DNA from 2 places in the Oleiphilus sp. HI0125 genome. Region 2 is predicted to be linked to the other one. Evidence: predicted binding sites of a transcription regulator. Region 2 holds the regulator's gene; the other holds the start of a gene.
The links. Region 2 encodes LexA, which represses DNA repair genes until DNA is damaged. Its sites were predicted from a motif close to TACTGTNTANNTANACAGTA; they were not measured.

Region 1 (6,510 bases), on a different contig from region 2:
ATCACCTGCTGTTGTAGTTCACCATCAGCAGGTTGATATGAATAGATATAACTTTCGTACTTGTCGCTAAATACGTTACGGGCAATTGGGGTTCCTAGTACAAAGTGAATCTGACGTCTGGTCATTCCTGTTTGTAGCTGGCTCAGCATGTCTTGCGTGATAATGTTGCCCTGCTGAACGTTGATTTTATATACGCCTGGGAAGGCACATGCGCCGAGGGTTAATGTAAGAAATACAGCGGTGATGATTGCGCCCAAGTTCTTATTTGAAATCTTAGTAAAACGGGAAGACTTGTTTTGCATCTAGTTCTTAATTCCACTATTGTTTGCAGCATTCGTTTTGAGTTTACTGCCGTTGATTTTGTCTGCGGAGCGCATCTTAACTGATTTAAGGGATGTGCGCCTATATACATCATAATAAAGAGTAAGTTATGCCTGAAAATACTGATTTAAAAAAAGCCGGATTAAAAGTAACTGTTCCACGCCTTAAAGTGTTGGGTCTCTTAGAAGCTTCTGATGGTAAGCATATGAGTGCTGAAGATGTGTATAAGGCACTTCTAGAATCAGGTGATGATGTAGGTTTGGCAACGGTGTATCGCGTACTGACTCAGTTTGAAGCGGCAGGTTTAGTGCAGCGCAATAATTTTGAAGGTGGCCATGCTGTTTTTGAGTTGGCGAGTGAAGAGCATCATGATCATATGGTTGATGCTGAGTCTGGTGAAGTTGTTGAATTTTATGATGAAATTATTGAAAAACGTCAGCACGAAATTGCCGAGAAATACGGCTATGAATTAGTTGATCATAGTTTGACCTTGTACGTTCGTAAGAAGAAATAATAAATCTTGTAATGCTGGGGTTAGTTGAGCCCTAGCATTTCTTTCGCATGCGCTTTAGTTTGCTCAGTAATATCTATCCCGCCTAACATTCTTGCTACTTCATCTGTTCTTTCTGCGTTATTTAATGGCTCAACCGCTGAGTGCATTGTTCCATCAATGATTGATTTACTAATGCGAAGATGGCGGTCACCTTGCGAGGCGACTTGAGGTTGGTGAGTGATGCAAATGACTTGGCCTGTTTGCCCAAGCTCTTTTAGTAACTTTCCTACAACTTCAGCTGTACCGCCGCCGATCCCAACATCTACTTCATCAAATACCATACTTGGAACAGCTGAACGCTGAGCGAGAACAACTTGAATCGCTAAACTGATTCTTGATAGTTCACCGCCTGAGGCGACCTTGGCAAGAGGTCTTGGTGGTTGGCCGGGGTTCGTGCTAATAAGAAATTCGATATCATCTAAACCGTTTGCGCTTGCATTGCTCATGTCTAAGGCGTCGCATTGCGTAGCAAACACGACATTTTGCATCGACATCAGCTTTAATTGCTCAGCGACTTGGCTTTCGAGTTCTTTTGCGTGCTTTTGTCGATGTTTGCTAAGTGTGTTGGAATGTTGAATGTATATGTTTTTAAGAGACTCAGCCTCTTGTTCAAGGCTATCAAGGTCTTGGTCGCCACCCGTTAAGGCTTCGAGCTCTTGCGCTAATCGAAGATGAACGTCGTTGAGTTCATCTGGTTGGCAGCGATGTTTGCGCGCGAGTTGATAGGCTTGACCTAAGCGTTCGTCTATAAAGTTTAATCGGTTAGGGTCTAGCTCAAAGCCTCCGACAAAGTGGCGAAGTGTATTAGTCGCTTCCTCAATTTGAATACTAGCTTCTTCGAATAAATCTAGCGCTTCGCTAATGCTAGATTCTTCAGCAGGCAGTGAGCTTAAGGCATGCTTGGCGCGCTGAAGGAGTGATAGTGCTCCATGCTCATCATTACTGCTTGCAGCTATAGATTCATGCGCACCCGCAAGTAGCACTTCAGCATTGGCAAGTTTGCTTTGCTCTTGCTCAAGTTGTTCAAGTTCGCCGTCTTGGAGTGCTAGCTTTTCAAATTCGTCGACTTGAAAGTTGAGTACTTGTAAGCGCGCTTGGGTTTCTTCTTGGTTGTTTATCAGCATGTCTAGCTGGCGAGCTTTCTTTTGCCATGCTTGATAACTCTCTTTTACTTCCTTAACAAGCGTTTCATTGCCTGCATAATCATCGAGAAGTACCCGGTGCTTATCTTTGACTAGTAAGCTTTGATGCTCGTGTTGGCTATGTATATCAATTATTTGTTCGCCAAGTGCTTTGATGTCGCTTAATGGGCTTGGCTGACCATTGATATACGCACGAGATCGACCTTCGGCAGTGATAACGCGGCGTAAAATGCATTCGTCTTCATTATCAAGGTCGTGTTGTGTTAACCACTGCTTTGCTGCGCTGATGTGGCGAATATCGAAGCTTGCGCATATTTCTGCTTTGGCTTGTCCGTGCCGCACCATACTTGAGTCGGCTCTATCACCCAGTGTAAGCCCAAGTGCGTCGAGCAATATCGATTTACCTGCACCCGTCTCACCGGTCATGACGGTCATTCCCGAATTGAAGTCAATTTCTAGTTCACTGGCGATTGCGAAGTTACGAATACTGAGTTGGTTAAGCATAGTCGGCGCTTTCAAAATTACTGTATTTATAAACAGTGTAATACTGGCTAAGTAGGATGGCAAAGGTTTGGGAAGAGAAAAAATAGAAAAGTTTGTTTGCATCCGTACTTTTTTACTTGAAAAACATATTCTCGCCCCCACTTCGTGAACCAACTGAGCTAAGCAGCTCAACAGATTGACTAAGTTTGTATTTGAGGGAATGCACGTGAGTGTTGAAGAAAACAATCAAGATAATGCGCAAACCGAGACTCCAGAAGAAGAGTTAGTGAATGATGCGCCTGAAGCTGAAGTAGTTGAAGAATCTACAGAAGCAAATCAAGAAGGTGAAAATTGGCAAGCTAAAGCAGAGCAATTAGCTGCCGAACTTGGTGCATTAAAAGATGCTGCAGTGCGTGCGCAAGCTGAGGCTCAAAATGTTCGCCGTCGTGCAGAGCAAGATGTTGAGAAAGCACACAAGTTCGCGCTAGAGAAGTTCGCGAAAGAGCTTTTGCCAGTGATCGATGGCTTAGAAAAAGCGATTGAAGCTGAACAAGCTGCAGAAAATGAGATGACACCACTTCGAGAAGGTGTCGAGATGACTTTGACGATCATGCTGAGCGGAATTGCCAAGTTTGGCGTTGAGCAGGTTGACCCCATTGGGAAGCCATTTGATCCAGCATTGCATGAGGCGATGAGCATGGTTCCAGCACCTGATGCGGAGTCAAACACAGTGATCGCGGCAATGCAGAAAGGTTATACCTTGAATGGACGATTAATTCGTCCGGCAATGGTTGTTGTTGCGCAGTAAATTTACGTCAGCAAAAGTTTACGTTTAAAAATTAAATTTGGTCCTTGAAAACTAAAAAAAAGGCCAAACATAAAGATCAAAGCTTATACAAAGGCGAGCGCCTTTAACAGAATTTAGAGTGGAGAGAAGCAATGGGAAAAATCATTGGAATCGACTTAGGTACTACAAACTCTTGTGTATCTGTATTGGATGGTGATCAGGCAAAAGTTATCGAAAACGCAGAGGGTGATCGTACTACCCCATCTATCATTGCATTTGCTGACGATAACGAAACATTAGTTGGTCAGCCAGCGAAGCGTCAGGCAGTTACTAATCCTGCTAATACTTTATTCGCAATTAAGCGTTTGATTGGTCGTACATTCGATTCAGACGTAGTACAGAAAGACATCAATATGGTGCCATACAACATCGTTAAAGCAGACAATGGTGATGCATGGGTTGAGGTAAAAGGCGAGAAGAAGGCTCCACCTCAGATATCTGCTGAAATCTTGAAAAAGATGAAGAAGACTGCAGAAGATTACTTAGGTGAAGACATTACTGAAGCAGTTATCACTGTTCCAGCATACTTCAATGACTCTCAGCGTCAGGCAACAAAAGATGCAGGTAAAATCGCTGGTCTTGATGTTAAGCGTATTATCAACGAGCCAACTGCAGCAGCACTTGCTTACGGCCTAGATAAGAGCCAAGGTGATTCTACGATTGCTGTGTATGACCTTGGTGGTGGTACTTTCGATATTTCGATTATCGAAATCGCAGATGTTGATGGTGAAAAGCAGTTTGAAGTACTAGCGACCAATGGTGACACATTCCTAGGTGGTGAAGACTTTGATATGGCATTGATCGACTATTTGGCTGAAGAGTTCAAGAAAGATCAAGGTATGGATTTAACGGGTGACCCACTTGCAATGCAGCGTTTGAAAGAAGCTGCAGAGAAAGCAAAGGTTGAGCTTTCAAGTGCACAACAAACGGATGTAAATCTGCCATACATCACTGCTGATGCAACAGGTCCTAAGCACTTAAACGTGAAGTTGACGCGTTCTAAGTTGGAGTCGTTGGTAGAAGAGTTGGTTGTTCGCAGTCTTGCTCCATGTAAAACAGCATTGAATGATGCAGGTTTGAGCACAAGCGAAATTGATGACGTCATCTTGGTCGGTGGTCAAACACGTATGCCTCTTGTTCAAGAGAAAGTACAAGAGTTCTTCGGTAAAGAGCCACGTCGTGATGTAAACCCTGATGAAGCAGTTGCAATGGGTGCGGCGATTCAAGCGGCGGTTCTAGCTGGTGACGTGACAGACGTTCTTCTTCTAGACGTAACGCCTTTGACGCTAGGTATCGAAACAATGGGTGGTGTTGCTACTCCATTGATTGAGAAAAACACAACGATTCCTACCAAGAAGTCGCAAGTGTTCTCAACAGCAGAAGATAATCAGTCGGCAGTAACGATTCACGTTGTTCAGGGTGAGCGTAAGCAAGCTGCTCAGAACAAATCGCTTGGTCGTTTTGATTTGGCGGATATTCCACCAGCAGCACGTGGCATGCCTCAAATTGAAGTAACTTTCGATATTGATGCAAACGGTATTTTGAATGTGTCTGCGAAAGATAAAGCGACAGGAAAAGAGCAGTCTATCGTGATCAAAGCGTCTTCTGGTCTTTCTGATGATGAGATCGAGAACATGGTTAACGATGCTGAAGCGAATGCTGAAGCGGATCGCAAGTTCGAAGAGCTTGTGACAGCGCGTAACCAAGGTGATCAAATGGTTCATGCAACCAAGAAAACTTTGGAAGAAGCTGGCGATAAGGCGACTGCAGAAGAGAAAACTGCAATTGAAGCAGCGATTGCTGATCTTGAAGAAGCACTGAAAGGTGATGACAAAGACGTGATCGAAGCGAAGACTCAAGCGTTAACTGAAGCGTCATCAGGCCTTGCTCAAAAGCTTTATGCTGAGCAAGCGGCTCAAGCAGAAGGTGCAGCGGCGGGTCCAGAGGCAGAAGCGAAAGCGCAATCAAATGCTGGCGACGATGTAGTTGATGCTGAGTTTGAAGAAGTAAAAGACGACAAAAAGTAAGTTTGCTTTTTGAATAGCGAGTGTTTTAGATGCTCGCTCTTTATAACGCGGGAGCTAGTTCTTCCGCGTTATCGTATCTAGGCTTCTCAGATTTTATTTGAGGAGTAATGTCGATAAGACAGGTAATAAGTAATGTCTAAAAGAGATTTCTACGAAGTTTTAGGTGTCGACAAATCTGCTGACGCCAAAGAAATTAAAAAAGCGTATCGTCGTTTGGCGATGAAGTATCACCCAGACCGAAATCCGGATGATGCAGAAGCAGAGGTACAGTTTAAAGAAGCGACTGAGGCCTACGAGGTTCTGTCTGACGATCAGAAGAAAGCCGCGTATGACCAATATGGTCACGCTGGTGTAGATCCGAACGCTGGTGGCGGTGCTGGTGGTTTCGGTGGTGGAAACTTTAGCGATATCTTTGGTGATGTATTCGGTGACATTTTTGGTGGCGGCGGTGGTCGCGGTGGCCAAAGAAGTTCGCGTGGTGCAGACCTTCGATATAATCTCGAACTAGATCTAGAAGATGCGGTACGCGGTAAATCGGTCAAGATCCGTGTTCCGACTCAAGTGACTTGTAATGTTTGTAAAGGCTCTGGTGCGAAAAAAGGCACGCAGCCTGAGACCTGTGGTACTTGTCATGGTCAGGGTCAAGTGCGTATGCAGCAAGGCTTTTTCAGCGTTCAGCAAACCTGCCCAACGTGTCATGGTCGCGGGCAAATTATTAAAGATCCTTGTCGTGCTTGTCATGGCACAGGCGTGCAAGAAGAGAATAAAACGCTTTCAGTGAAAGTGCCAGCGGGCGTTGATACGGGTGATCGTATTCGTTTGGCTGGAGAGGGTGAAGCGGGTGCAATGGGTGGCCCAGCCGGAGATCTTTATGTTCAGGTTTCGGTTAAAGAGCATCCTATTTTTGTTCGTGACGGTGCAAACTTGTATTGTGATGTGCCAATCAGTGTCGTGGATGCAGCGTTGGGTGGTGAGCTGGAAGTGCCAACACTTGATGGCCGCGTCAAACTGAAAATCCCTGCTGAAACGCAAAGCGGTAAGATGTTCCGTTTACGCGGTAAGGGTGTGAAGCCTGTTCGTGGTGGAGCTGTTGGAGATTTGATGTGTCGTGTCGCGGTAGAAACGCCAGTAAATCTG
Region 2 (22,466 bases):
TGAGATCGATTTGTTCAGCCAGACCATTAATGCAGGCTCCGCTTAATATGCCGGCCATTTCCATTAGCAATTCAAGTTCTGCCTTACTATCGATCTCGCCCTGAAAATTCAGAAGGCTTGCCATGTCCTTAAAGCAAGAGTCGTTGAAGATGAGCAGCGACTCTCCAGAAATGCCTGAACCAATAAAGCCTTGGCATACAGCCGAATAGCTGGATGTCTCTTCGGTATGAGCCAGAGCCATTTCCAGTTCGCCAACATCAATGATGTTAACGTTAGGAATAGGTAATTTTACAAATACGTTCAAATAGCGAGCAAGAAGATCCGCGGCTTGCCCCATTGCGACGTTGCTAGCCTCTTGCATGTATTCGCGATAATCGATGCTAGTGATGCTGTTGATTGCATCTTTGACGTTCGGATTTGCGGATGCTTCATTGGCTGTACGATAAAGCCCAAAATCTTCCAATAGGCTGATTAATTGCCCTTGGTCTATTGGCTTTTTGAGAAAATCGATCGCTCCCAAGCGCTTTACGCGAGCATTGGCCTCAGGCTGAATATCGCCCGATACAACAATGCTCATGCAAGGCAGGTCTAGCGATGAAATCATCTCGAGTGTTTCATAGCCATCCATGACGGGCATATTTAGATCGATAAACATGACGTCTGCTTCACCCGCTTTTACGAGCTTCAGCGCCTCTGCTCCGTGCTCTGCAAACTTCACCTCAATATCCCAGTCCTCAGGGAGTGAAGCTGCCATTTGCTTACGTGCGAGTTTTGAATCGTCACATATTAATACTTTTGTGGTCATCAGGCGTTTTTGTCCTTATTCATTTGCCTTTAGTTCAGTAAAGATCATGGTTTACGTCTCTTCAAGTGCGGATTAGAAAAGCAACACGTATACTGCGCATAAATTTGGAGGGTATATGAAAAATTGGCGAGATGTCGTGCAGGCACAAATGCTTTTTGCGGGTCGGTATGAGAAACAAATTGCTGCAATGAATAATGTAAGTAGCGCGGATCGTAAGCTTATTTACAATGGCTATTTGATGTCCTTAAGTACGGCATGGCAGGCATGGTTGAACGAGTGGTCTGAGCTTCTCTCTCCCAAGAACAAAGTGAATACTATCCAAAGTTGGTCAGAGTTTCTGTCGATCTACAGTAATGTAGCGTCTGTTAGCGCCTTCGTTGAACGAAGTCGCGGTCGCGAGAGCTGGGAAGCTGGTTTTATTGATCTAGATAACTTTGATCAGCGTGAGGTTCTTGTGTGTGTAGATGCTTGGGTGTTGGCTGACAAAAAAACTGCCGAGGCAGCTCAGAACGACGGGTTGATGGGTGATCTTTCCGTCACTCAAATTGACGTGCGAGCTCTCTCGTTAAAAATGGGTGTAGCAGACGCCTCGCAAATGTTCGGTGAGTTGAAGCGATTCATCTCTGATGTGCGAGAACAATACGCCGAGTATTAATTAAGGTCTTGTTTTTTAGGCGTCCTGCTTAAATACAAGCCGATGATGATCACGCTGCAGGCGATAAACTGCGTGTGGTTGAAATATTCCCCTAAAACTAGAAATGCAATGATAACAGTGAATACTGGAATCAAGTTGATGAAGGCAGAGGCTTGAGTAGCAGGTACTCGCGTCAGAGAATAATTGTATAAGCCATAGGCGCCGATCGAAACGATAATGCCAAGATACATCACGGCAACAACGCTCGTTGTACTAATGGTTTCAGGTAAAGGGACGTACATCGCAGGCCCAAGAAAGAAGATTGCTCCAACCCAAGATTGCAGAGCTGTGAGAAAGAGAGGGGAGTAACGACTCACTAAATGCTTCACAGCTAAGGTATACACGGCAGCGCAAACCATCGCTAACAATTCGTAAAAGTTACCTAACATCGGATTAGGGGCTGTCTCTGAGCTATCTCCAGCAACACTTAAAATAATCGCACCGACAATGGCGATGGCAAATCCTAACCAAGTTCGAATATGCAGACGTTCGTCGAGAACAAGGTAAGCGCCAATTGCAGTCAATAAAGGCAGAAGAGATGTTACAACGCCAGCTTGAGATGCTGTCGTGTTTTGAAGTGCTAATGATTCAAATATGAAATAGAGGCAGGGCTCCATTATCGCCATCATTAATAGTAGCTTCCAGTCACCTCGTTGATAGTTTAGACGCCCCATCCAACGCAGCATGAATACGAAAAAGACACTGGCCAATAACATTCTTCCAAATAACACTTGGGCAGGATGTAGCTCTTGAAATGTTATTTTAAGCGCTATGAATGAGCTAGCCCAAATCAACATGGCGAGAGTTAAGGTAAAGATCGCGATATTGGAAGACGGTTTAGTTGGCATATTCGGCCCAAATGTAAGCGTTAAAAACTATGGCGAGATTATAGGTAAGCTATTCAGGCCCTGAAGAAGAAATATTGTTATTTCTTTCAATTTAATAAATTTTATATTTAATGACGCTTTGATCCTCTCAGAGCATAGAGAGCCTATGTCTCCCTGTGATACCATTCATCGTTAATGAAAACAGATTTGTGGAGTAAGTGTGAGTACTGCAGATAGTTCTTTCTTAGAGATTGTTCAGCAAGACGATGGTGAATTTGTTTTAAAACGAATCGATGAAGAAGGCGCATTAGTAACGATCCAGTTTTCTGAGGAAGTTAGTGAGTACTTGCGTGAGCATTCTGTAGAAGTTGCAAAAGCGATGATCGGTGCCGGTGTTCAAACCGCAAGCGTAAAGTCAAAAGCTGCATACGAAGCGCAGCAAAAAGAAGAAGTCCCTTCAACAGTACATTAAACTCAACCCATTTTTTGAGCGCACAGTAAATTATCCATAGTGCGCTTTATCTCTATATGTAATATCTAGTTTGTCATGTTTTCTATCTACTTCTGACTAGAATTCCGTGACTATCACCCTCAATCGATGCGCGTTCAAGCTGTTCAAAAAACTCGTTGTTGATGCCTTTTGTCCATAAAATAGCTGCATGGCAGGTACCCATTGCTAAAGCTTTTTGACATAGCGCATCACCGGATATTTGCTTGTTTGATCGAAGAACGATTATTTCATTGAGATCTGTTTTTCGTTCAGATTTCCATCGATGCAGTAGTTCGCTAGGCGGATCTATTAATGCGAGCCAGCGTTGTTCTTGATTCAGCTTTGTAAGCATAGGCAATAGCATTTGAACACTATCTGCTTTTGACTTCGCGATAATAATCTCTGTTACGTTCGCTTCTTTTTTTGCGCTATTTGGAGCGTCTATTTCAATAAACGAAGTATTAAGTGCCTTGTCGTTAAAACCTAGATCTTGTTGGATGTATGCTTCATTCATTGGATTGTATCCTTTCTGATAACGCCAACGGCTAAACCTTCAATTGCGAGCTGCTGTTCTTTCAGATCAACAACGATTGGTTGAAATTCTTCATTCTCAGCATGCAGTTCTACAGTATGTTTGTTTTTGAAAAAGCGTTTTACGGTCACTTCATCTTCAATTCTCGCAACAACGACTTGGCCATTTTTAGCTTGCTCAGTTTTATGTACAGCTAATAAGTCGCCATCGAGTATCCCTATGTCCTTCATACTCATACCTCTTACGCGTAAGAGGTAGTCAGCTGAGGGATTGAAGAATTCGGGTTGCAGGGTGCAGTAATCTTCGATGTTCTCTTCACCTAGAATCGGATTACCTGCAGCTACTTGGCCAACAATAGGTAGGCCATCATTCGCCGACTCATCTTGAGGTAGTCGAATGCCGCGACTAGCACCTGGAACAATCTCGATAGCGCCTTTTTTTGCAAGTGCTTTGATGTGGTCTTCTGCAGCGTTCGGAGATCGAAAGCCGAGAGCATTTGCGATTTCTGCGCGTGTTGGTGGATAACCTGTTTCATCTACGTAGGTTTTTATCAGAGCGAGCACTTCGCTTTGTCGTTTGGTGAGTTTTTCCATGTCAATTACCGCAATTGGGTTATCTGTTTTTATATCCAGTATCTGTAAATGTATACAGTGTTATTTTGTTTGTAAAGTTTATGGATAAATCTTTTCCAAGACTTGCTCTATTCGCAGATCGCAATTGCGGGCAGAATTCGCCCAATAATAACAAGTTTGGTGGTGTCCATGATTTTGCGCAGAATTGCCTTCGTTTCAGCTTTTTTTCCTAGCGTTGCGTTTTCTTCTTTTGAAGCTGAATTAGGTGTCGAATGGCGAGGCTTTTCGGAATCTGGATTATATGGACAAGATAAGAGTCAAACCTCTGGGCGTTTAGAGCTGGGCTACGATGGAGAGGTCCTTGGCGGTGATTACGAAGTATTACTTTTTGGACGTTATGACAGGAATGACGACGAGCGCAGTCATGCTGATTTGAGAGAAGCTGCGTACACATACATAGGAAGCAATTGGTCGCTAAAAGCGGGCGTAAGCAAAGTGTTTTGGGGTGTTACTGAGTCGCTGCATCTAGTCGATATTGTAAACCAGACTGATGGTGTAGAGTCAGTCGATGGTGAGGATAAGCTTGGTCAACCGATGGTGCAGTTCTCTTCAGAATATGATTGGGGGACGATCGATTTGTTTTGGTTGCCCTATTTTAGAGAGCGTACTTTTAATGATATAGAAGGGCGTTTGAGTTTGCCCCTGCCAATTGAATTGGATCATGCACAGTACGAATCAGGCGCTGAAGAGAATCATCAAGACTTTGCCGCACGTTATTCGCATTACATCGACGATCTTGATTTCGCGATTTCTCATTTTTCTGGTACTGGGCGAACGCCAATATTGGCGCCGAATAACCCGATGGCGCCTTCTGCTTTTGTTCCATTTTATGAGCAGATCGATCAAACGGGTTTGGAACTCCAGTATATTTATGAATCATGGTTACTAAAGTTCGAAGGTATTTCAACGAAAGGAATCGATTCTCGTTACTCTGCCGCCGTCGCAGGATTTGAATACACGCAGGTTGGGATCTTTGATAGTTATGCAGATTTGGGTTGGATTGCTGAATATTTATACGATGATCGTAAGAGTGACAGTCGCATAACGTTTGAGCAAGACGTGTTTGTTGGATGGCGTTATGCGTTTAATGATGAAGACTCATCCGAAATACTATTGGGCGGTATTCTTGATCACAAAACTCATGAACGTATCTACTCACTTGAGGCAAGCCAGCGCCTCACAAGCGATGTAAAGCTTTTTGTAAATGCTTGGGTCTTTGACGGGAAACCTCATTTGACCACTGATCCAATGGATATCCTTAATGCAGCGACCGACTCCTCGCAGAAAATGAGATTTTTGCAAAGTGAGGATCATGTGCAATTTGAACTCGTGAAATACTTCTAAAAAAAAGTGCTTGGTAGGAGGCTTTTGAAGCAAAGGTTTCACATTTTTCAGGAAAGGTCATAAACTTCGCCTATAAGTGAAAAATAATGTAAACGATGAACTTACTGTTATGTGTCTTAGCGATAACATAGTGCGAGGTGTCAAGTGATAGATGTATTAGTGGTTGATGACCACGATCTTATTCGCGCAGGGATCGCACGTATGTTGCAGGATGACGTATCCATAAATGTGATTGGTGAATCTGACTCAGGTGAAAACGCCATCGACTCAGCTCAATCACATAAGCCAGATGTTGTGCTTATGGATATCAAAATGCCCGGTATAGGGGGCATTGAAGCCACGCGACTTATTAAGAAAGTCAGTGATGACATCAAGGTTGTCGTCGTCTCTGCATTGACAGATTCCCCTTCAGCACAAAGAGTCCTTGATTCTGGGGCTTCCGCTTATGTATCGAAGAATAGCCACATCAGTGAAATGATTAAAGCCGTAAAGAAAGTGCATGCGGGTGAGCGTTACATTAGCCCTGATATCGCACAAAATATGGCTTTAAATGAATCCAGCAATGATCCGTTTAGTGAACTATCCTCTCGTGAAAAGCAGATTGCTGAGATGATTATGGAGTGTCGTAAGGTTCAAGAAATTTCGGACGTGTTGTGTTTGAGCCCTAAAACGGTTAACTCCTACCGTTATCGCGTATTTGAGAAACTTGGCGTTACCAGTGATGTAGGTCTAACGCTCATGGCAGTAAAGCACGGATTGCTAGAAGTCGATGCCACAGAGTAGTCAAAGCGCAATCGCGCAGCCATTTGACGCTAAGAACTTCCTTAAAAACTTATCAACTGCCCCAGGTGTCTATCGAATGTTCGATGGTGCTGGGCAGATCCTCTATGTTGGCAAGGCCAAGAATCTAAAAAAACGCGTTTCTAGTTACTTTCTTAAGAATGATCATGCGCCTAAGACTCGCGCGCTGGTCTCAAAAATTCAAAATATTGAAGTCACTATTACGAATAGTGAAACAGAAGCTTTGATCTTAGAGCAAAATTTGATCAAAAAGCTGAAACCTCCCTACAACATTTTGCTGCGGGACGATAAGTCTTATCCGTATATCTATTTGGCGACCGATAAAGAATTTCCTTCACTGAGTCTTAAACGCGTTAGGACGAAAGGCAAAGTGGGGCAGTATTTTGGGCCTTTTCCGAATGCGCATGCTGTCCGTGAGAGCCTAGGGCTTCTAGAGAAAATATTTAAAGTTAGGCAGTGCCAAGAATCGTTCTATAAAAACCGATCACGTCCTTGTCTGCAATATCAAATCAAACGCTGCAAAGCGCCTTGTGTTGGATTAGTTGATAAAGATGAATATTTGCAAGACGTTCATCATGTCACGATGTTTTTGCAAGGCAAGAATCCAGAACTTCTTCGACAGTTAATAGATGAAATGGAGACCGCTTCTGAGGACTTGAGGTTTGAAAAGGCGGCAGAACTGCGAGATCAGATTCAGCACCTTCGCCATGCGCAAGAGAGCCAGAGTGTTGAATCAGGAAGTGCAGATCTAGATGTGGTTGCACTGTCTGATGGCCCTGGTGTTTCGGTTTTTTCGATGCTTTTCGTCAGAAAGGGCCGAATTTTAGGGCACAAAAACTATACCCCTAAAATGCTCTTAGACGAGAGCAAAGAAGAGCGGCTTCAGTCATTTATAGAGCAGTATTATGTGGGTTCTGGTGCCGAGAAAGACTTGCCTTGCGAAGTTATTTTGCCCTTTAAATGCGCGGATGAGACGATGATGAGCGAAGCCGTTCAAAATGTTGTCGGGAAAAACATTCGGTTTGCGCACAAAGTGAAGACGATTCGAGCTCAGTGGCAAAAGTTGGCACAGACAAATGCTGACAGCGCCTTAAAAACCTATTTATCCAACAAAGAAAATGTTTTTCATCGTGTTGATGCTCTAAGAGCGCTTTTAGAATTGCCAGACATGCCAAAGCGTATGGAATGTTTTGATATTAGCCATAGTTCTGGGGAAAAAACTGTAGCGTCTTGCGTTGTGTTTAACGATCAGGGGCCGCTAAAGTCAGATTATCGCACCTTCAATATAGAAGGGATTGAGCCTGGAGATGATTATGCAGCGATGAAGCAAGCTTTGTCGCGGCGATATCGAAAGGTGAATGAAGAGCCTAGTAAGCGTCCGGATATCATTTTTATAGATGGTGGCAAAGGGCAGTTGAACATGGCAATAGACGTGTTAAATGAACTGAATGCCAGCGACATTTTATTGCTTGGTATCGCCAAAGGAGCAACACGTAAACCAGGTTTTGAAACCTTATTTATTCCTGATGGGCAGGGCGGCCTTAAAACGATACAATGCGCGTCAGATGAACCTAGTTTGCATCTGATGCAGCATATTCGCGATGAAGCCCACCGATTCGCAATAACAGGTCATCGCAAGCGAAGAGATAAGAGCCGCAGGCAGTCTCAGCTTGAAGGGATTGATGGCGTTGGCCCAACGAGACGGCGCTCACTGATCAAATACTTTGGCAGTGTGCAAGGGATTAAAACAGCATCGATTGAAGAAATAGCCAAAGTGGATGGCATTAGTAGCAGTCTAGCGGAGCATATATACCTTAGTCTGCACGGTGATTGAGTAGAGAAAAAATGAATTTGCCGAATATCCTTACGCTATCGCGTATTGTTTTGATTCCCGTTTTCGTGATCGCTTTTTACCTTCCTTATGATTGGAACTATTACGCCTGCGCAGCATTATTTTGGATTGCTGGCGTCACCGATTGGTTTGATGGCTATCTAGCACGTAAGTGGAATCAAATGACGCCATTTGGAGCGTTTTTGGATCCGGTTGCAGACAAACTGATGGTGACGATTTCACTTGCCGTGATTATTGAAGAGTTTGGCGTATGGTGGATAACGATTCCTGCAATTATCATTGTAGGGAGAGAGGTTGTCGTTTCTGCTCTCCGAGAGTGGATGGCGCAACAAGGTAAACACGATAATGTGAAAGTTGGATATATAGGCAAAGTGAAAACAATGTGCCAAATGAGTGCGATTTTCTTTTTGCTGATTGGTGCAAAAATTGAAGCTTCATTCTGGTTTGGTTACGGTTTGATCGTTATCGCAGCAGTCTTAACTTTGTGGTCAATGGTTCAATATTTAGCCGCTTCTTGGGGAGCATTATTCGCAAACGAAAAGTAATTAAAATTAAGTGCTTAAAGGTGCTTGACTCCTTAATTTGATTCGTTAATATATGCGCCTCTTCGCAAGGCAACAGCCTAAACGCGATAAAAGTTTTACGCGGGAATAGCTCAGTTGGTAGAGCACGACCTTGCCAAGGTCGGGGTCGCGAGTTCGAATCTCGTTTCCCGCTCCAAATAAAAATGCCTCGGAAACCCCGAGGCGTTTTTGTTAAAAGGGCACTATAATACACGTGCTTTTTTAAGTAGCGCGACTACAAAGCGCTAAGTACGATTGCACGACCTAAGGTAAAAAATGCTCTGGATGCAGCAATCCTTGCTCATCGAAAGCACTTAAACACCTTACAAAATGTGGCGCGTTAGCAAAGCGCTGAGTACGATTGTACGACCCAAGGTGAAAAGTGCACTGGATGTAGCAATCCTTGTTCATCGAAAGCACTTAAACACCTTACAAAATGTGGCGCGATAGCAAAGCGGTTATGCACTGGATTGCAAATCCACGTAGGCCGGTTCGACTCCGGCTCGCGCCTCCACTCTTGATGTATAAGAGTTGGTAGCCCCCCTGCCCGGGTGGCGAAATTGGTAGACGCAACAGACTTAAAATCTGTCGTCCTTCGGGACGTGCCGGTTCGATTCCGGCCCCGGGCACCATTTTTCTTTTGTTTCCTTTTAGTTGTTATTCTGTATGCTCTGCGATTGCGGTTTGATTGGAAGCATTTCTGTTTTATGTTCCGTACAATTTCTCTTACTTCGATTGCATTACTAGCATTTGCTGGAAATTCAGTCTTATGTCGCATGGCTTTTACCCCAGCATCGTCGGCCGATATTGATCCAGCTAGCTTTACCGCAGTGCGCCTGATTTCCGCTGTGATAGTGTTGTTTCTTATTTTATCTTTTAGTTCAAACAAACGTGAGAGAAAAGCCGAGGGCAATGGTCTCGCGGGCGCGATGTTGTTTGTCTACGCAGCGGCATTTTCTTTTGCTTATACCTTGTTGGATACCGGTACGGGCGCGTTGATTTTGTTTGGTAGTGTGCAACTTTCAATGATTCTGATCGCCTACTTTCGTGGTGAGCGCTTATCGGGTTCCGAAATTTCCGGATTTTTGATCGCTTTTGCAGGCTTAATTTACCTTATTCTTCCAGGGGCGGGAGCACCGTCCTTATTTGGTTCTATTTTGATGAGTATTTCCGGCGCGGCATGGGGCGTGTATTCATTGCGTGGTAAGAATTCGACAGATGCTCTATCTGATACATTCTTCAACTTTTTACGCACTCTCCCCCTCGTCGCAGTGTTGCTAATTAGTGGTGTTATTTTTGGCTCTTTGCAACTTAGCGCTGAGGGGCTGCTCCTAGCAGCTCTTTCTGGGGGGATCGCCTCAGGTCTGGGTTATACGATATGGTTTTTGGCTGCAAAGCGTTTGAACACCAGTCAGTCGGCTGCGGTTCAGTTACTGGTTCCGGTTATTGCTGCTTTTTTTGGACTAAGTTTATTAGATGAGGCAATTACTCAGCGTCTTGTTTTATCTTCGTTATTGATCTTAGGTGGAGTATTACTTGTCGTGATCACACGAGGTTTAGCTGCTTCACATTAACCATTTGTCTTTCGGATTTGCAGGTTAAGTCTCGAGTCTGGTTTAAGCTTCATTCGTACGTTTTTATTAGTAAGGTATGTTTATGTCTCGTGTCGAACTCGATTATCCAAGTCCTACTCACTTTTCTAGACAACTTGCTGTGCGCATTAGTGACATCAATTACGGAAACCATTTAGGGCATGATGGGATGATCACCATGCTTCACGAAGCGCGTGTTTTGTTCTTTCGTTCATTTGGGTACGAAGAGTGGGACGTTGATGGTGTGGGGACGCTTCTTGCTGATCTGGCTATTACGTATAAAAACGAAGCTTTTTATGGAGACTTGCTCAATATAGATATCTCAGTACAAGACATTGGAACTAAAAGCTGTCAGCTCTATTACAAAATGACGCGTGTTTGTGATGAACAGAGCGCTCCGCGCCAATTGATTTCAATCGCAAAAACTGGCGTTGTGTTCTTTGACTTTAACTTACGCAAAACTGCTTTGGTCCCTGATGCTTTTAAGGCTTGTCTTGATGAGTGCTTGAAGTGATCAGTAAAACAAGCTAGTTGTAACGCATGCGACTAATAGTTGATAGGGCAGTGAAAAAGTATTTCTGTTTCAACTCCAAGTCTCCACAATAATTGAGAACTCAGTGAGTTCAATCGTCAAGATTCTTCGCTAGTTAGTACTTACTCATATATATCAGTTTTAAACTCTGATGCCGCCATCTACATCGATAATACGACCGCTCAAGTAATCATTTTCGAAAATATAGGCTGCCGTATGCGCGATTTCATCAACCCGCCCCATACGACCTAACGGAATTAAATTCGCGACTTTATTGAAGGCTTCTTCAGGCATGAGATCCGTCATTTCGGTTTCAACAAAACCCGGTGCGATTCCGGCAGAACGAATGCCATAGCGGGCTAATTCTTTAGCCCATGTTACAGTCATTGCCGCGACACCTGCTTTAGCTGCACTGTAATTTGTTTGACCAAAATTACCGGCTCGACTTACGCTTGAAATATTAATAATGACGCCACCAGAGCCTTGCTCAACCATGCTTGCAGCAGCTTCGCGTCCACATAAAAATACACCGGTGAGATTCACGTCGATCACTGCTTGCCACTGGGATAATGGTAATTTCTGAACCTCGTCATCATTAGTTTTGACCATCAAGCCATCTTTGAGAATGCCTGCATTGTTTATCAAACCATCTAAGTGCCCAAAATCTTCTTTTATCTGCGAGAATGTCTGCACAACCTCATGCTCTTGAGCCACGTTACATGCATAGCCTTTTGCATTCGGTAGTTCTTTTACTGCGTTATTAGTTGCTTCTATATCCAGATCAATTAGCGCAATGAGTGCGCCTTTTTCTGATAGTAGTTTTGCCATCGCGAAGCCTAGTCCGCGTGCCGCACCGGTGACGGCAATTACTTTATTCTTTATATCCATAGTTCTTAATCGATCGAATTTAAATTGGTGATGGTATGTTACTACAGCGAGCATATTGTACGCCTTGATTTTTATATACCTATAAGTCGATCTGATAGCTCATCGTAAGTTTGTCGTCCGAAGAGGAGAGGCAGAATTGTCCTTGATTAGGGCCGTCAGATCTTATGAATTCTTGGGGAAGAATGATAAAAGCTGAAACACTGAGATAAGCCGATCCAAGCATTTACGCTTTTTCTTAGGGAGATATTTTCTTGACCAGCGCTCGCTAGACAGATTGACCCGGTTGTAATTGCTTGTCGATAATTTGGTTAAATTATTGTTTTTGTTTGAGCTCTAAGCTTCCCAATCTATAGTTTATGTACTTTACTTAAGACGTCGTAATTTTAGTGTGCAAAAGCGTATTTGCCTTAGGTTGAGAATGAACTGGGAGTTAAGTAATGATTAGGGTTTGTCGCACGAGCATAGTTATCAGTTTGTTTATCAGTTTGGTTGGCTGTTCGGGTGGAGATGAAAAAAAACCAACTGCACCACCTCCTAAAGTCGGTGTAATCACTATTGCTTCGGAGGATGTTAATCCGACCAGAGAGTTTACAGGCAAAACAGAAGCCTCCGAAGACGTTACGATACAAGCTCGTGTAGAAGGGTATTTAGTATCTCAGGCTGTGAATGATGGCTCTCAGGTCCAAAAGGGTGACTTATTATTCGAGTTAGACCGACAAAATTATGAGGCAGCTTTGGCCCAAGCAAAAGCGAAAGTTGCACAAGCAAGTGCAGCTAATGATGAGGCACAAATAAACTATAAACGAGGAGAGGAACTGATCGTTAAAGCGGTGATTAGTCAGTCACAAATGGATGAGTTAACGAGTAAAAAACTTCAAGCTGAAGCTTCAATTAAGGCGGCAAATGCCGATCTCAAGAATGCCGAACTAAATCTTGGATATACTAAAATTTATGCTCCGACAGACGGCATGATTAGCCAGTCTGAAGTCAGTATTGGTGATCTCGTTACACCCAGTTCTACGCTTACCTCTCTAGTCAAAATCAAACCGATTTATGTCTCAATTAACGTGAGCGAGACAGAATTTGTAAATTACCGTAGTGAGAGAGAGAAAAGTTTAGCCGAGGGTGGTGATGGGCTTGTATCGTATGCTCAGATAAAACTGCGTTCAGGCGATGTTTATCCTGAAAAGGGGCGTTTTGAATTTGTTGATAATCGTGTCAACCCAAATACTGGAACAATCAAAATCCGTGCTGTTTTCGATAACCTAGACGGAATGTTGATATCAGGGCAGCACGTTACTTTACTGGTAAAGCGCGTCCAAACTCAGAGTCAAATCGTTATTCCGCAGAAATCTATTCAAGAAGATCAACTTGGTAAATATGTTCTTATGCTAGATGAAGACTCTGTCGTAAGAAAAAGGCCAATACAGGTCGGCATGCGATTAGGTGTAGGGCAAGTTATAGAGTCAGGAGTAGAAGTTGGTGAACAATTGATTGTTGACGGTCTTCAGAAAGTTCGCGTTGGAAGTAAGGCGGAAGCATCTCAATCCGTGGTACCTAAATAGATCTTAGCAGGAGCGTAGCGATGTTCAGTGAGTTTTTTATTCATCGGCCGAAGTTTGCTTTTGTTATTTCAATTGTTCTGGCTTTATCTGGTTTCATTGCTCTTCAACTTTTACCGGTGGCCCAGTTCCCTTCAATTACTCCGCCTGTTGTTCAAGTTAGTGCGGTATACCCTGGGGCTAATGAAAGCGTCTTAATGGAAACTGTTGCCGTGCCGATTGAAGATGAAGTCAATGGCGTTGAGGATATGTTGTATATGTCATCAAATTCGGCGAATGATGGCACCTATAATTTAAAGATAGTTTTTGAGGTAGGTACTGATCCTGACCTTGCTCAAATTAATGTTCAGAATCGAGTGAATAGAGCGACATCCTCTTTACCGTCTGACGTAACTCGCCTAGGTGTAACGGTTGATAAAATGTCTACTGACATGGTGTTGGTAGCCAGTGTTTTCTCTCCCGATAATCAGTACGACAGACTGTTTCTATCGAACTATGCGTCGATAAACGTTAAGAACGAGCTCGCACGTGTTCCTGGTGTCAGTGATGTGACCATATTTGGTCAGCAAGATTACAGTATGCGTATGTGGCTTAAACCTGATCAAATGGCAGCCTTGGGAATCACTGTTACAGATATTCGCAATGCGGTTAGCGAACAAAATATGCAAGTTGCAGCAGGTAACGTGGGGGCCGCACCTTCTCCTGAAGAACAGCAATTTCAGTATACATTAAGCACAAAAGGGCGTTTAAATTCAGTTGAAGAGTTTGAAAATATTATCTTGCGCTCAAATGAAGACGGTTCATCCGTTTACATGCGAGATGTATCCTCCGTTGAACTCGGTGCATCGAGCTATGTCTCAGAGGGTCTTTATAACGCTGCGCCTGCTGCGTTGCTCGCAGTTTATCGGGCACCTGGTGCAAATGCGCTTGAAATTAAAGAAGGTGTTCAAAATGTTCTTGATAACTTAAGTTCACGTTTCCCTGAGGGCATTGAGGCTACTATCCCTTATGACACTACCACTTTTATCGTAAGCTCTATCGATGAGGTATTCGATACGCTGTACGAAGCAATCTTTCTCGTTTTAGTCGTTGTATTTTTGTTCTTACAAAATTGGCGCGCTGTCGTTATTCCTATGGTCGCTATACCTGTATCTTTGATTGGTACTTTTGCAGTGATGCTTTATATGGGGTTTTCGATCAATACCATTAGTTTGTTTGGAATGATTTTGGCAGTTGGGATTGTGGTCGATGATGCGATTATCGTGGTCGAGAATGTAGAACGACATCTGCATGATGGATTGTCTCCTGTTGATGCGACGGTTTTGTCGATGAAAGAAGTGACTGGGCCAATTATCGCTACCACTCTTGTATTGATGGCAGTCTTTATCCCGGTTTCACTCATGCCGGGTATTTCTGGACAAATGTACAATCAGTTTGCGATCACAATTGTAGTTTCTGTTATTATTTCTGCCATTAATGCCTTAACCTTAAGTCCAGCGCTTTGCGCCTTGATGCTTAGACCAGCAGCTGAACATGGTGAAAAACATAAAGCGTTAGTCTTCCGAAAATTCGATCAGTATTTTGATAAATTGACTGATGGCTATCATGCGATTGTTGCAAAAAGTATTCGTCGGCTAATGATTGTTGGTGTCATATTAGTTTTTGTCGTTCTCAGTATGGGGCAATCGATTAATATTGTTGCTAAAGGTTTCGTGCCAGATGAGGATGTAGGCAGTTTTGCGATGGATGTTCAGCTGCCTGCCGGAGCATCCTTGAATCGTACTTTAGAAGTATTCGATCAAATACATGAGATCATTGAGTCTGAAGAAGAGGTGGTAGATTTTATTACTGTGCCTGGCTTCAGTATGTTAACCGGTGCTGCATCCTCGAATGCAGGCTTAGGGTTTGTGATGTTGAAAGACTGGGCAGAACGAAAGCAACCCAGTCAACATCAAGATGCTGTGATGCAGCGCTTACAGACTAAATTTAATGCGGTTTCTGCTGCTAATATTCGCGCGTTTTCGATGCCGCCAATACCTGGCTTGGGAGCAACATCCGGCTTGGAATATGTTCTGAAAAATCTGGAGGGCAAATCGTCCGCAGATTTTGGTGAGGCTGTTCGAAGTTTTATCATTGCAGCTAACCAAACACCCGAAATTGCTTTTGCATTCACAACATATCAAGCCAATATTCCACAGATATTTATCGATCTTGATCGCGAAAAAGCGAAGAATCTTGGTATCCCCTTGTCGGATATTTTCTTAACACTACAAACTCAATTGGGAGCCTTGTACGTTAATGATTTTAGTAAGTTCGGGCAAACTTATCAGGTCAAGATGCAAGCTGACGATGCGAGCCGAAACGAAGTCGATGATATAGGCCGCTTGCAAGTTCGCACAGAAAAAGGGGAAATGGTGCCTCTTAGCACATTAATCACAACGCGGACTTTTGTTGGGCCTGATGTGTCTTCTCGTTATAACTTATTTGGTGCGGTCACAGTCAACTTAATGCCAGCTCCGGGGTACAGCTCTGGAGATGTTATGCGAGCAGCTGAGAGCTTGGCTTCGTCCGCTTTGCCGAATGGTTATGAGGGACAGTGGACAGGCTCTGCATTGCAACAAATCATGGCCGGAGGTCTTGCGCCAATTTTGTTTGGTATGGCTTTGATCTTTGTTTATCTGTTTCTTGTCGCACAGTATGAGAGTTGGGCGATTCCAATCTCAGTTATGTTAGCTGCGCCAATTGCTATTCTTGGTGGGTTCATAGCCTTGTTGATTACTGGGCAACCTTTTGACTTATATGGTCAGGTGGGCATGGTGTTATTAATCGGGTTCTCTGTGAAAAACGCGATCTTGATTGTCGAGTTTGAGAAATTTAAACGTGATGACGAAAAGCTATCGATTCTCAAAGCCGCTACAGAAGGAGCGTTGTTGCGTTTTCGTGCAGTGGTCATGACCGCACTTGCGTTTACGATGGGAGTTATTCCTCTAGCAATCGCGTCGGGTGCAGGCGCAGAGAGTCGTCACTCGATTGGCTATGTAGTCATGGGTGGAATGATCGCGAACGCTGTGTTTGCCACCATGCTGATTCCAGCGTTCTATGTAATGCTCCAAAAACTACGTGAAAAAGTGAAAGGCCCACAAGAGACGATTGATGGCGATGTTGATACTGAATCTGTTCTAGCAAAACAATAATTGAATAGGTGATTAAGAGGACGCGTTATGCGTCCTTTTTTATTGGTTTATACACTCACTAATCATCTATCTGAACTCGGCTGGTGAATATGATAAAGGGAATGCGTAGGAGGATCTGTTAATAAAGTACTTATCACCGGCGATACAGATGGCATTTGGCTCGAGGCCGTCAAGCTGTTTATTCAAAAGCAAGAGCTTGGTATTGAGCTGCTGATTCATGGTCGAAGTCCAGAGAAGCTAGAAGCTGCGAGCAATCTTCTTCTATCTCTTAACCCTGATACGAACGTATCGGTCTATAAGGCCGATTTGTCGAGTGTGTCGGCGACTAAGGATTTTGCTCAAGCTGTATTAAACAGCCATAGCTATCTTGATGTGCTCATTAACAATGCCGATATATTAAAAACATTAGATACGCGAACGGAGGATGATTTTGATGTGCGTTTTGCTGTGAATACCTCTGCCCCTTTTGTTTTAACGCACTGCTTGCTTCCAATCATCTAAAACAATGGCCGCATTGTTAATTTGTCCTCAGCGGCACAGTCCCCTATCGATGAATCTCTCCTGTGTGGTCGCTCACAGACTAGTAATGCCATGCAAGCTTAGGTGCAGAGCAAGCTTGCTATCACGATGTGGTCTCGTGCTCTCGCTGATCAATTAGGTCAGAGTGGGCCTACTGTTATTGCGTTAAACCCCGGGTCGTTATTAGCAAGCAAAATGGTCTAGCCAGGTTTTGGGGATTGCAGGGAATGACATGAGTATTGGGGCAGAAATCATTGTTCGCTCAGTGCTTGATGAAACTTTTGCCGTAAAAAGTGGTCAGTATTTCGATAATGATATTGGTGATTTCGGTCCACCGCATGTTGATGCACAAGACAAAGACGCGTGTGTAAAGCTGTATCAGTTATTAAAAGACATGCTGATTGATTAGCGGCATCGATTTTGCCAAATGTGTCTTAAATATTGTTTGGTGCTGATTGGAATACTAGACCTGGCTTATTAGTGTTGGTAAGTTGCTCCAATGAGAAAGATTGTGGTTGTTTTGTCAGTGTTGTTTTTGGTGTTTGCCAATGTGGTGAGCGCAGCTACATCATGCTGCTTTGAAGAGGCTGACAATCAATCTATCGCTATGCATGACATGGATATGTCGCAACCATCCATGTCAGAAGACTGCCATGAAGAACAGTTTTCATCACCATCCGATAGTGACTCTTCTGCGGGATTAGATGATTCTTACGGAGGACATGACTGCCAATGTGAAACCTGTCCTCAAACGAATAACTCTATAGAGCTTATTTCATTCGAACTTAACCTTCAGGCTCAGCCTAATACTGTTGATAGCATCAGCAGTCCTTTCCAGCGCATTAGCGTGATTGACAAACCCCCGAAAGCCTAACTCCGAAACAAATTGATCATCGAAGTATTTCTTACTTCGGTTTATATATTTATTTGGAGTGAAACAATGAATGTTTCTTTTGATCGCTTATGTGCCTTGTTTGCACTGAGCGTTGCGGTAGGGCTTGCCGAAGCACGGCCAGTTTCCTATCCAGGCGGCATCACATTGATGCAAAACAATGATGCGGATGTGAGTAGTTTACATCTTCATTATTCACCAACGGCGCGTGAGTCGATTGGTTATCGGGGAGAGTATTGGCGTGCTGAACAATGGCAGTTTCATGGCGCGCAATACAACCGCCTTTTAAAACGGTGGAATCGACCCACATCTCAAGCCAACTTTTATTTCAAAGGTGCGCTTGGGTGGGCCATTAGTGATTTAGACGAACTGAACAATAAGCAGCAGCCTGCAGGTTTTGTGGGACTTGCTGCTGATTGGGAAGATCGTCGTTATTTCGTGTCATACGAAAATCGTTATACCGAGGCCGGTTCAATAAAAAGTGCGTATACCCAAAAAGCACGAATAGGCTTTGCGCCTTACATTGGCAATTACGGCGATTTACATACTTGGTTCATGGTGCAAGTTGACCATACACCAACGAAGGATGACCAAACCTCAGTTACGCCTTTATTCCGTTTTTTCAAAAATGAATACCTTGCAGAGATTGGTGTGAACGACCAAGGCCAAGGCTTATTCAACTTAATTATTCGATACTAGGAGTTTTATGATGAAACAGTTGATCTTTATTTCTTTGTTGATGATTGGTTTAACAAGCAATGGCTACTCTGCCGGTGAACAACACATGAATCACAACACAGGGCATCATCATACGCATGACGGGCTAAGCATAGAAAAGCAAACGGCGAGCGCGGAAGGGGCGGCTTGTGAGAATACCATTGATATTACCGTGAATGGTCTAGTTTGCGATTTCTGCGCTCGGGCCGTAGAAAAGGTGTTTGGAGAGCAAGAGGGCGTGACCGGTGTCGATGTCGATTTGAATGCAGGTAAAGTCGTGGTAGCGACTGAAGCCGGTGTTGAGATAGATGATGAAACTGTGACGACCTTGATCCAAGATTCAGGCTATAACCTCGTGGGTATCGCGAGAGGGTGCTCATAATGGATGGCCAAGAAGACGTCTCAAATGATGTTTCAAACTATGGCATTAAAGACACGATCGCTCCGACGCTAAGCTTGTTTACCTCGCTTGCCACCTTGGTGTGTTGTGCATTACCTGCTTTGTTTGTGATGCTTGGTGCAGGGGCGGCCCTAGCAGGTTTAGTTTCAACAGCACCATGGTTGATCGCGCTTTCAAAATACAAAGCATGGACCTTCGGTGTTTCTGGCGTAATGATTTTGTTTGCAGGGTCAATGCGTTGGAATGCGCGAAATGCCCCTTGTCCCATTGATCCGGAGCAGGCGAGAGCATGTATGCGATTGCGACGCGTTAGTGCTTGGATGTACTGGTCTTCTGTGGTGGTTTGGGCAATAGGGTTTTTCTTTGCCTTTCTGGCTGTAGAGATATTCTATTAGCGCTCGTATGCAGAGTAAGAACTTAAAATGCAATATTAGTTATTAAATTTTCGATACTTTCTTGCAAATTCTATTTGTCGAGCTTTACTTTGTGCGATTTAGACAAACTTAGATATACGGAGATTAGATGAGTTGGTTGAAACGTAGTATTCGAAATAAATTGATGGCAATCATCGCGATAAGCTCATTAGCGATTTTTTGTGCTTCCCTTGCTTCTTTTAGCTCCGCTTTAAAAGGGGTCAATAGCTTCAATAATTTGATAACGAAGGATATTGCGAGCGAACGACTTATAACTTACATGCTAATTGAATTCAAAACTCAAGTGCAGGAATGGAAGAATACACTATTGCGTGGTGCGGATGATAATCAGAGAACTAAATATTGGCAGCGTTTTCAAGATCGTGAGAATGATGTGCAACAGAATGGTGAAGCCTTGCTAAGAATATTGGAAGAGGGTGAAGCGCGCGACTTAGTCTCGAGTTTTTTAAAATCACATCAACAAATGGGAACGGCTTACCGTAAAGGATTTGATGCATTTGTCGATGCTGGCTTTGAACATACTGCTGGAGATAAAGCAGTTGCGGGTATTGATCGTGAACCCGCGAAGTTATTGAGTCAAGCTGCAAGTATTATCGAACAGCATGCTCTAGAGAAAAGCACTGCAGTCTCGGAAACATCGAGTTCTAGACTATATGTTATTAATATCGCGTTACTCGTTTTGATTTTGATGTTTTCGATTGTCTCAATATTTGTGATTAATAAAGCCATAATCGAACCGTGTCAAACGCTTATTAATGTAATCTCAAATATTAGTAAGGGAAATTTAGATAACGACATTGATACCACACGCGAAGATGAGCTAGGTAATCTTTCAAAGGCATCAAATTCGATGCAAAATTTTCTGCATGATATTTCACTTAGTTTGAAAGAGTCTGATAGTGCCATGCGCAGTGCAGCAGAGAAACTTGGAGATTCGTCTCAATTTTTGGTGGATAAGATTTCAATAGCTAATGATTCAACAGATCATATTGCCTCGGCAATGACGGAGATGAGCTCGACAGCGCAGGAGGTCGCTGGCCATTCTGCATCTGCGGCCAATATTGCGCAAGAAGCTGATTTTGCTGCTAAAGAGGGCGTTCAAACGATGAACGAAGCACAAGTTTCGATTAATAAATTATCTCATCAAATATCGGAAACGGTGTTGGTCGTTCATAGTTTGGAAGAGGATTCTGCTAACGTTGGGCACGTGCTCAGTGTTATACGTGGCATCGCAGAGCAAACAAATCTCCTCGCTCTAAATGCAGCGATTGAAGCGGCGCGAGCCGGAGAGCAAGGAAGAGGGTTCGCGGTGGTTGCAGATGAAGTTCGATCACTTGCTCAGAAAACGCAGCAATCGACGACTGAAATTGAAGACATCATTGAAAGCGTTCAGACGGGGGCTAAGAATACTGCTGCGGTAATGAATGCTAGCTCTGAGGTGACTGCCAGTAGTGCTGACTTATTTAATAAGGCGAGTCGGCAACTCGATGTTATTAGCGACAGCATTTCGCGGATCAGTGGTTTGAATCTGCAAGTGGCCACGGCAGCTGAAGAGCAAACTAATGTGTCTGAGGATATCGCGAGAACCATTGTTGAAATGTCTGATCTCGTCGAAGCAAGTACGCAGTCGGCGAACCAAAGTTATGAGCTCTCTAAAGACTTAGATATGAAGGCGCAAAGCCTTGGGCGGATATCTTCAGCATTTAAACGAGTTTGATTTCAGTTTCTAACACTTTCTAAATTCTCAACTAAACTAGCCGAACTTTTTGGGCGTACAACAAACATCAAATATACCGGAGAATGCCATGCCACGTTTGGTTGAGTCGGAAGAGACTCTTAGAACAATAAAACAAAAAGCTTTGCGAAACTCGAAATCTCAAAATACCTATGGAAAACGAGCATCATTCAATGTAGGACCTATTGTTGTAAGTTTTGAGGAACGTTGCCAGATAGATCGACATCTGCAGACTCAAACAAAGCACTGAGCCTAATTGGTAGGCAACCTAGTATAATACGTAACATCGGTTGTATAAGTGCAATATCTTCACACTATACCCATGATGCTGAAATGTATTTGGCCGCCAATGCTAGACTAAACATTCCTTCTTGTTTGACGCAAGTAAGCCCTTGCAATTGCATAGCTCTTCTTCGTTTTTTGGTTGACGGTCAAGGCTACAATGTACAGCTTTTGAGCAGCGTAAATTAACCAGGGTAAGATTTGCATTACTTAGCATTGGCGGTCTTTATCGACATGCCAGTACGGTAGTTTAAAGGTTTCGTCAGGACCTCAAGCTCAATGTGAGCGGTAACGCACACATTGACATTCAAGCGATCGATCACTCACCCAAAAACCATGGTGTTTTCTTGGACAAGCGCAGAATACAAGACAAGTAGCGACTACCTTTCATTTAGCGCGGCATATTGTCGAAACAGTCGCCATAAGAACTACCTAGCCGCGATATCATATTTGAATGGTTTAGTGATCTTCTCACGAAACTTTAAGTACTTTTAAACTTACTGTTTACTGCCTCTAACTGTTTTACATGGAGATCCAATTCTTCGATCATCGAATTGCTGTTTGATATTTGGTCATTGGTCTCGAAGGCCGACGTAACTATTTCGTTTAAGCTTCGACTGATGTCAGCAGTGACCGTACTTTGCTCATTGGCAGAGCCCGCAATAACTTGGTTCATGTCATTGATCTTGTTAATGGCTTGTTCCACTCGTTCGATTAATTCAAGACCTTGGTGTGTGTTTTCAACACAGGTTTTGACTAGAGATTGACTCGCTTCAATCGTACTAACAGCTTTGCCGCTTCCTTTCTGCAAACGTTCAATCATACGATCAATTTCTTCTGTCGATTTCTGCGTGCGCATAGCTAGCGATCGGACCTCATCCGCAACTACTGCGAAACCTCGACCTTGCTCACCCGCTCGAGCCGCTTCAATAGCTGCATTGAGAGCAAGAAGATTTGTTTGTTCTGCAATACCACGAATCACATCAAGCAAAGACCCAATTTCAGTGGTTTCTTGATCGAGAGATAAAATGGTTTGCGAAGCTTCGGCAATTTGTTGGTTTAAGTTGAGGATGTTGGTTTCTGTCACTGAACTTGAGTCGCGACATAACTGCGAATTTTGATGTGCAAGAGATGCTGCATCAGCTGCTTGATTTGCGTTATGAGATACTTCTCTTGCGG

Region 1: the regulator LexA is predicted to act here: its motif matches at 2,539-2,558, upstream of recN (DNA repair protein RecN).

Annotation. Positions count from the first base shown of each region.
Region 1 covers NZ_LWGF01001399.1:352-6,861, reverse strand. Annotated here, with positions in the region: gene A3762_RS23870 (outer membrane protein assembly factor BamE) at 1-302, opposite strand, end outside; gene fur (ferric iron uptake transcriptional regulator) at 431-835, shown strand; gene recN (DNA repair protein RecN) at 856-2,520, opposite strand; gene grpE (nucleotide exchange factor GrpE) at 2,696-3,307, shown strand; gene dnaK (molecular chaperone DnaK) at 3,439-5,373, shown strand; gene dnaJ (molecular chaperone DnaJ) at 5,506-6,510, shown strand, end outside.
Region 2 covers NZ_LWGF01000588.1:3,148-25,613, forward strand. Annotated here, with positions in the region: gene A3762_RS07240 (response regulator) at 1-805, opposite strand, end outside; gene A3762_RS07245 (hypothetical protein) at 921-1,460, shown strand; gene A3762_RS07250 (DMT family transporter) at 1,457-2,347, opposite strand; gene A3762_RS07255 (hypothetical protein) at 2,547-2,798, shown strand; gene A3762_RS07260 (SulA-like leucine-rich domain-containing protein) at 2,881-3,330, opposite strand; gene lexA (transcriptional repressor LexA) at 3,327-3,941, opposite strand; gene A3762_RS07270 (hypothetical protein) at 4,110-5,324, shown strand; gene A3762_RS07275 (response regulator) at 5,469-6,107, shown strand; gene uvrC (excinuclease ABC subunit UvrC) at 6,094-7,959, shown strand; gene pgsA (CDP-diacylglycerol--glycerol-3-phosphate 3-phosphatidyltransferase) at 7,971-8,522, shown strand; tRNA gene A3762_RS07290 (tRNA-Gly) at 8,622-8,697, shown strand; tRNA gene A3762_RS07295 (tRNA-Cys) at 8,981-9,054, shown strand; tRNA gene A3762_RS07300 (tRNA-Leu) at 9,086-9,172, shown strand; gene A3762_RS07305 (DMT family transporter) at 9,248-10,114, shown strand; gene A3762_RS07310 (thioesterase family protein) at 10,197-10,646, shown strand; gene A3762_RS07315 (SDR family oxidoreductase) at 10,806-11,552, opposite strand; gene A3762_RS07320 (efflux RND transporter periplasmic adaptor subunit) at 11,990-13,117, shown strand; gene A3762_RS07325 (efflux RND transporter permease subunit) at 13,138-16,308, shown strand; gene A3762_RS27335 (SDR family NAD(P)-dependent oxidoreductase) at 16,441-16,809, shown strand; gene A3762_RS27340 (hypothetical protein) at 17,060-17,236, shown strand; gene A3762_RS07335 (hypothetical protein) at 17,327-17,701, shown strand; gene A3762_RS07340 (hypothetical protein) at 17,768-18,418, shown strand; gene A3762_RS25730 (heavy-metal-associated domain-containing protein) at 18,429-18,818, shown strand; gene A3762_RS07350 (hypothetical protein) at 18,818-19,231, shown strand; gene A3762_RS07355 (methyl-accepting chemotaxis protein) at 19,359-20,987, shown strand; gene A3762_RS07360 (methyl-accepting chemotaxis protein) at 21,769-22,466, opposite strand, start outside.